DNA from 2 places in the Streptosporangium sp. NPDC051022 genome. Region 2 is predicted to be linked to the other one. Evidence: riboswitches for the same ligand, from Rfam matches in the RefSeq annotation. Region 2 holds a riboswitch; the other holds the start of a gene.
The links. A riboswitch is a leader RNA that binds a small molecule or an ion and turns the genes downstream of it on or off. The one in region 2 is predicted to bind glycine.
Positions count from the first base shown of each region.

Region 1: linked by a shared signal. The riboswitch ahead of gcvP (aminomethyl-transferring glycine dehydrogenase) and the one ahead of gcvT (glycine cleavage system aminomethyltransferase GcvT) in region 2 are both predicted to bind glycine.

Region 1 covers NZ_JBFBCF010000022.1:100,699-104,471, reverse strand. The annotation lists gene AB0N02_RS30575 (FHA domain-containing protein) at 1-106, shown strand, start outside; gene AB0N02_RS30570 (MerR family transcriptional regulator) at 133-783, shown strand; gene AB0N02_RS30565 (bifunctional nuclease family protein) at 863-1,333, shown strand; gene AB0N02_RS30560 (MerR family transcriptional regulator) at 1,568-2,098, shown strand; glycine riboswitch at 2,114-2,205, shown strand; gene gcvP (aminomethyl-transferring glycine dehydrogenase) at 2,364-3,773, shown strand, end outside.
Region 2 covers NZ_JBFBCF010000002.1:448,342-452,114, reverse strand. The annotation lists gene AB0N02_RS06045 (3-oxoacyl-ACP reductase) at 1-665, shown strand, start outside; gene AB0N02_RS06040 (gamma-glutamyl-gamma-aminobutyrate hydrolase family protein) at 780-1,475, shown strand; glycine riboswitch at 1,694-1,792, shown strand; glycine riboswitch at 1,795-1,879, shown strand; gene gcvT (glycine cleavage system aminomethyltransferase GcvT) at 1,920-3,011, shown strand; gene gcvH (glycine cleavage system protein GcvH) at 3,008-3,397, shown strand; gene AB0N02_RS06025 (L-serine ammonia-lyase) at 3,494-3,773, shown strand, end outside.

The sequences.
Region 1 (3,773 bases), on a different contig from region 2:
CGTCAACCGCGAGCGGATCGAGGAGGTTCCGCTGTACGGCGGCGACGAGGTGCAGATCGGCAAGTTCCGGCTGGTCTTCCTCACCCGTGGCGCCGCTGGAGGATGATGAGCTCCCAGGCGGCTCGTTCGCACATGAGCATCGGGGAGGTGCTCGCCCTTCTGCAGGGTGAGTTCCCCGACGTCAGCATCTCCAAGATCCGTTTCCTGGAGGGCGAGGGGCTGATCGAGCCGGAGCGCAGTCCCTCCGGCTACCGGAAGTTCAGCTACGCCGACGTCGAGCGGCTGCGCTACATCCTCGGCGAACAGCGTGACCGTTACCTGCCGCTGCGCGTGATCAAGGACCGGCTCGAGGCGGCGGACCGCGAGGAGCGGCCCGTCGCCCCTCCGCGCGCCCTCCCCGACGAGGCGCCGGCCGAGGTCCGGCTCACCCGGGCGGAGTTGCTGGCCGCCGCCGAGCTCGACGAGACGACCCTCGCCGAGCTCGAGGATTTCGGCCTGGTGGCCGCCGTGGCCCGCTACTACGGCGCCGAGGCGCTGGCCGTGGCCCGCAGTGTCGGGGCACTGGCGGCCTTCGGCCTGCGGGCGCGTCACCTGCGGGTCGTCAAGGCCGCGGCCGAGCGCGAGGCCGGGCTCGTGGAGCAGGCCGTCGCCCCGCTGCTTCGCCGCAGGGCCCCAGGAGCCATCGACCGGGCCGACGAGACGGCCAGGGAGATTTCCGGCCTTCTACTGGAATTGCACGCCTCACTCCTGCGTTCCGCCGTGCGTGGAGACTTGGGCCGGTGAGAACCTGACCAGGCACTCGTCCCCCCACGAGTGTTACGTTGAACAAACCGGTCGTAATCCAGCGAAGACGGAGCAGCCCGTGTTGCAGATGGAGGTCGTGGGCGTTCGGGTTGAGATGCCCTCAAACCAGCCTATTGTCCTGCTGAAGGAGGCGCATGGGGAGCGTTACCTGCCGATCTGGATCGGCATGACAGAGGCGACGGCGATCGCCATGGCTCAGGCCGAAGAGCCGCCGCCCCGGCCACTCACCCATGACCTCTTCCGCGACGTGCTCGACGCGCTCGGTGTCCGGCTGAGCACGGTGAACATCGTCGCACTCCGTGACGGGATATTTTTCGCCGATCTCGTGTTCTCCAACGGGGTCGAGGTGAGCGCCCGTCCTTCGGATTCCATAGCCCTGGCGCTTCGAACGGGTGCCCGCATCTTCGCCAGCGAGGACGTGGTCCGGGAAGCGGGGGTGATCATTCCCGACGACCAGGAGGACGAGGTGGAGAAGTTCAGGGAGTTCCTTGACACGATCACGCCCGAGGACTTCGGCCGCGCGGGGTAGGAATTTCGGTGCATTTACGCTTCACGACGCGCCGGGTAGGGTCGTTGACTGATCTTGGTCCCAGTCCTACGGTGCAAGTGAAACCCGTGGCCGTGCGCAAACCCCCAGATCAGGCCGCGGGATGAGAGAAAGCCGGAGGTCCGCGTGGCGGTCAGCAGCGGCGAGGGTAGAAACGCCGACCAGGATGACCCGGAACGGCGCGGGGAGGCACGCCAGCGTGCTGGTGAGGCAGGTCTGCTGTTCGACGGGCAGCCGGTGAAACCGCCCGCCGACATCGGATACCGCGGCCCGACCGCCTGCGCCGCGGCCGACATCACCTATCGGCAGCTGGACTACTGGGCGCGCACCGGTCTGGTCGAGCCGACCGTGAGGGCCGCCCACGGCTCCGGTTCCCAGCGGTTGTACGGCTTCCGCGACATCCTGGTCCTCAAGGTCGTCAAGCGGCTGCTCGACACGGGCGTCTCCCTCCAGCAGATCCGCATCGCCGTCCAGCACCTGCGTGACCGCGGCGTCAACGACCTCGCCCAGATCACGCTCATGAGCGACGGGGCGAGCGTCTACGAGTGCACCTCGCCCGACGAGGTCATCGACCTGCTCCAGGGCGGTCAGGGTGTCTTCGGCATCGCGCTCGGCCGGGTCTGGCAGGAGGTGGAGGGCTCCCTGGCGGACCTTCCCGGAGAGCGCGCGGAGTCGGGCCAGAACCCTTTAGGCGATCACCAGGCGGATGAGTTGGCCCGTCGTCGCCGGGCTCGCCGCACGGGGTAAGGTTGGGGGCGCTGCTGACTCCGCGCGGGAGAGACCCCGACGCGATCGGGGCGCCGAAGGAGCAACCTCCCCGGAATCTCTCAGGCACCCGGTACCGCATGGACGAGGCGACTCTGGAAAGCAGGCGCGTCCGCCAGGCGTGTCTCACCGACGGGGAAAGCCTCCCGCCCGAGGGAGGTGAAACTCTCAGGTTGAGATGACAGAGGGGGAGATCCGGCATACGCCCGCGCCCAGCGCCGGTCTCCACCGCCTCGGGAGGCTTTCCATGACCGATCTGTCACCGCTCAGCGAGCTGACCCCTCTGCCGTTCGTCGCCCGTCACATCGGGCCCGCCGACACCGACCAGACCCGCATGCTCGAGGCGGTCGGATTCGCCTCGACCGCAGACCTGATCGCGGTGGCCGTGCCGGAGGCGATCCGGGCCAAGGACCGGCTGAAGCTGCCGCCGGCCGCGAGCGAGACCGAGGCCATCGCCGAACTGCGCGCCCTGGCGGGGCGCAACACCGTGCTCACCTCCATGATCGGCCTGGGATACCACGACACGATCACCCCGGCCGTCATCCGCCGCAACCTCCTGGAGAACCCGGGCTGGTACACCGCCTACACCCCCTATCAGCCGGAGATCTCCCAGGGGCGCCTCGAGGCCCTGATCAACTTCCAGACGGTCGTCTCCGACCTGACCGGGCTCGCCGTCGCGGGCGCCTCCCTGCTCGACGAGGCGACCGCCGCCGCCGAGGCCATGACCCTGGCCCGCCGCGCCGGCCGTACGGCCTCGAACGTGTTCGTGGTCGACGCCGACGCGCTGCCGCAGACCAAGGCCGTGCTGAGGACCAGGGCCGAGCCGCTCGGCATCGAGCTGGTCGAGAGCGACTTCACCGCCGAGTTGCCCGAGTGTTTCGGTGTGCTGGTGCAGTACCCGGGCGCGAGCGGCCGGCTCGGGGACTTCCGCGCCGTCGCCGACGCCGCCCACGCGCGCGGCGCCCAGGTGGTCGCCGCCGCCGACCTGCTGGCCCTCACCCTGCTGGCCGCCCCCGGCGAGCTCGGCGCCGACATCGCGATCGGCTCCTCGCAGCGCTTCGGCGTCCCGCTGGGCTTCGGCGGCCCGCACGCCGCCTACATGGCGGTCCGCGACGGCCTGCAGCGGCAGATGCCCGGCCGCCTGGTCGGCGTCTCCCAGGACGCCGACGGGCGCCCGGCCTACCGCCTCGCGCTGCAGACCCGCGAGCAGCACATCCGCAGGGAGAAGGCGACCAGCAACATCTGCACCGCGCAGGTGCTGCTCGCGGTGATCGCGGGCATGTACGCCGTCTACCACGGGCCCGAGGGCCTGCGGCGGATCGCCCGGCGCGTCCACCGGCACGCCGTCGTCCTGGCTGAGGGCCTGCGCCACGGCGGCGTCGAGGTCGTCCACGCCGACTTCTTCGACACCGTGCTCGCCCGGGTGCCCGGCCGCGCGGCCCAGGTCGTCGCCGCGGCCAGGGAGATCGGGGTCAACCTGCGCCCGGTCGACGCCGACCACGTGGGCATCACCTGCGACGAGCGGACCGAGCTCATCCACCTGGAGCAGGTCCTGGCCGCCTTCGAGGTCAGCGGCGCCGTCCTGGCCGACGTGGACGCCGCCGCGCACGACGCGCTGCCCGCCGCCCTGACGCGCTCCGGCGACTACCTCACCCAC
Region 2 (3,773 bases):
TGTGCGTGGACCTGGACGAGGCGAGCGGGTCGGCGGCGGCGGCCGAGGTGGACGGCCTGTTCGTCAAGGCCGACGTGACCAGCGAGGACGACGTCGCCAGGGCGTTCCAGGCCGCGTTCGACACCTACGGCAGCGTGGACGTCGCCTTCAACAACGCGGGCATCTCCCCTCCCGACGACGACTCGATCCTGGAGACCGGCCTCGACGCCTGGCGCCGGGTGCAGGAGGTCAACCTCACCTCGGTCTACCTGTGCTGCAAGCACGCCATCCCCTACATGCGGCGCCAGGGCAAGGGATCGATCATCAACACCGCGTCGTTCGTGGCGGTGATGGGCTCGGCCACCAGCCAGATCTCCTACACCGCGTCCAAGGGCGGGGTGCTGGCCATGTCCAGGGAGCTCGGGGTGCAGTTCGCCCGCGAGGGGATCCGGGTCAACGCGCTCTGCCCGGGACCGGTCAACACGCCGCTGCTGCAGGAGCTGTTCGCCAAGGACCCCGAGCGCGCGCAGCGCCGCCTGGTGCACATCCCGCTCGGCCGGTTCGCCGAGGCCTCCGAGATCGCCGCCGCGGTGGCGTTCCTGGCCTCCGACGACGCGAGCTTCATCACCGGCTCCGAGTTCCTGGTCGACGGCGGCATCTCCGGCGCCTACGTCACACCGCTGTAGCCACCCGTCCCTGGTGGCCACCGTCTTCCATCGGTGGCCGTCATCGGTTGCCATCGAGAGCGCGCCGGGACGTGGATCTGCGCCCCACGTCCCGGCCTCGGCAGGAAAGAGATCATGTCCCGTCCCGTCATCGGCATCACCTGCTACGTCGAGCCCGCGAGGTTCACCGTCTGGGAGACGACCACCGCGCTGCTGCCGTACGACTACGTCGACCACGTGGTCCGCGCGGGCGGCCAGCCGGTGATCCTGCCCCCGGCGGGCGAGCCCGCCACGGTGGCCGGCCGTCTGGACGGGCTGATCCTGGCCGGCGGCGGTGACATCGACCCGGCACGGTACGGCCGGGCCCCGCACGAACAGACCGGCTACGTCCGCGACTTCCGCGACGACGCCGAGTTCGGCCTGGTCGCGGCCGCGCTGGAGCTGAGGATCCCGTTCCTGGGGATCTGCCGGGGCCTGCAGGTCCTCAACGTCGCCCTCGGCGGCAGCCTGCACCAGCACCTGCCCGACGTGGTCGGCGACCGCGCCCACGCGCCCGCCCCCGGCCTGTTCGGCCGGATGCCGGTACGGCCCGTCCCCGGCAGCCTGACCGCCGAGATCCTGGGCGCGGACCCCACCGAGGTGGCCCACTACCACCACCAGGCCGTGGACGAGGTCGGCACCGGCCTGGCCGTGACCGCCCGCGCGGCGGACGGCACGGTCGAGGCCGTCGAGCTGGAGGGACATCCGTTCGCCCTCGCGGTCCAGTGGCACCCCGAGGCCTCCGGCGAGTCCGCGCTCTTCGAGGCCCTGGTACGGCACGCCCGCCCCTGAGTCCGCCGCTCAGTCCGCCGCTCAGTCCGCCACTGAGTCCGCCGCTGAGTCCGCCACTGAACCGGCCGCCGAACCCGCCGCCTTCCCGGACGGCGGGCCCGGGCCGGCCCGCGAGGACGCCCCCGGCGGGAGGGCGCCGGGCGGGGGCCGGGAAGGAACGGGACGGCGCGGGGATTTCGCTCGGCCGGTACGTACGGTTAGGCTGGCCACGACACCGATGAACCCGTGCGGGAGAGCGTCCTGACAGCCAGGCCAGGACCCCTGAAGGAGCAAGCCCTCCCCGCGAACCTCTCAAGGCAAAGGACCGTGCGGGTAGGTGCCTCTGGAAAGCAGGCCCTGTGGCCTCGCCGAAGGTGAAAGTCCGGCAAAAAACGGGCGAAGCTCTCAGGCATCCATGACAGAGGGGGAGGATGCTCTCATCCGACCCCTGTCTGAGGTGCGAACATGTCCCGACCCACGCCGCTGCGCGGCGTCCACGAGGCCCTCGGCGCGACGCTGACCGATTTCGCGGGCTGGTTGATGCCGCTGCGCTACGGCAGCGAGTCCGCCGAGCACAAGGCGGTCCGCCAGGCGGCGGGCCTGTTCGACCTGTCCCACATGGGCGAGATCTTCGTGACCGGCCCGCAGGCGGGCGAGGCGCTCGACCACGCGCTCGTCGGCCACATCTCCGCTCTGGAGCCCGGACGCGCCCGCTACACGATGATCGTCGATTCCCGGGGCTGCGTGCTGGACGACCTGATCGTCTACCGCCTGGCCGGCGACGAGTTCATGGTCGTCGCCAACGCCTCCAACTACCCCCGGGTGGCCGCCGAGCTGACCGAGCGCTCCGGGGCCTTCGACGCCGCGGTGGAGGACCGCTCCGAGCAGTACGCGCTGATCGCCGTCCAGGGCCCCCGCTCCCGCGACATCGTGGGCGAGCTGACCGAGGCCGACCTCGACGGGCTCAAGTACTACGCGGGCCTGCCCGCGACCGTGGCCGGGTACCAGGCCCTCATCGCCCGCACCGGATACACCGGCGAGGACGGCTTCGAGCTGTTCGTCGCCGCCGCCGACGCCGAGCCGCTCTGGGCCGCGCTCACCAAGGCGGGCGAGCCGTACGGTCTGCTTCCCGCCGGTCTGTCCGCGCGCGACACCCTCCGCCTCGAAGCGGGCATGCCGCTTTACGGAAACGAATTGTCCGCGGAACTGACTCCGTTCGACGCGGGGCTCGGCCGTGTGGTGAGGTTTGACAAGCCGGGCGACTTCGTCGGCCGGGCCGCCCTGGAACCGCTCAGGGACGTCCCGCCGACACGTCGTCTGGTGGGTCTGATCGCGACCGGCCGCAGGGTGCCCCGCCACGGATATCCGGTGGTGCTCGCGGACGACGGTTCCGTCGTCGGAGAGGTCACCAGCGGAGCGCCTTCCCCGTCACTGGGCAGGCCCATCGCCATGGCCTACGTGGACAACGGCGTGTCCACCGGCCTGGCCGTGGACATCCGGGGTAGCCGTGAGCCGGTCGAGGTCGTTGAACTGCCTTTCTACAGGAGGAAAAAGTGAGCAACATTCCCGAGGACCTGCACTACACCAAGGAACACGAGTGGATCTCGGGCATCGACGACGGCCTGACCCTGACCGTGGGTGTCACCGCCTATGCCGCCGACGCGCTGGGTGACGTGGTCTACGTGCAGGTGCCCGAGGTCGGCGCGACGGTGACCGCGGGTGACGCGGTCGGCGAGGTCGAGTCGACCAAGTCGGTGAGCGACATCTTCGCACCGGTGAGCGGTGAGATCGTCGAGGTCAACGAGATCGTCGTGGACGACCCCTCGCTGGTCAACAGTGACCCCTACGGTGATGGCTGGTTGTTCCGCGTCCGCATCGAGGGTGACGCCGACGACCTGCTGTCCCCCGAGGAGTACGCCGCGCTCACCTCGGGCGAGTCCTGAAATCTCTTAGCTTGTGCCGTGATCATGCGCGTCCACCGGCGCGCATGATCACGGCGATTGAACCACGTGGAAGCACGTGAAGACAGGAACAGATCAGTGGCGATCAGCGTCTTCGACCTCTTCAAAATCGGAATCGGCCCGTCCAGCTCGCACACCGGCGGCCCGATGGCCGCCGCCCACAAATTCGCCAGAGGCCTCGACCAGGACGGCCTCCTGGACAAGACGGCAGGGGTCGAAGTCATCCTGTACGGCTCGCTCGGCCTGACCGGCAAGGGCCACGGGAGCGACAAGGCCGTCCTGCTCGGCCTGTCCGGCGAGAAGCCCGAACTCGTCGACGTCGACACCGTCGACGAGCGGCTGGCCGCCATGCGCGCCT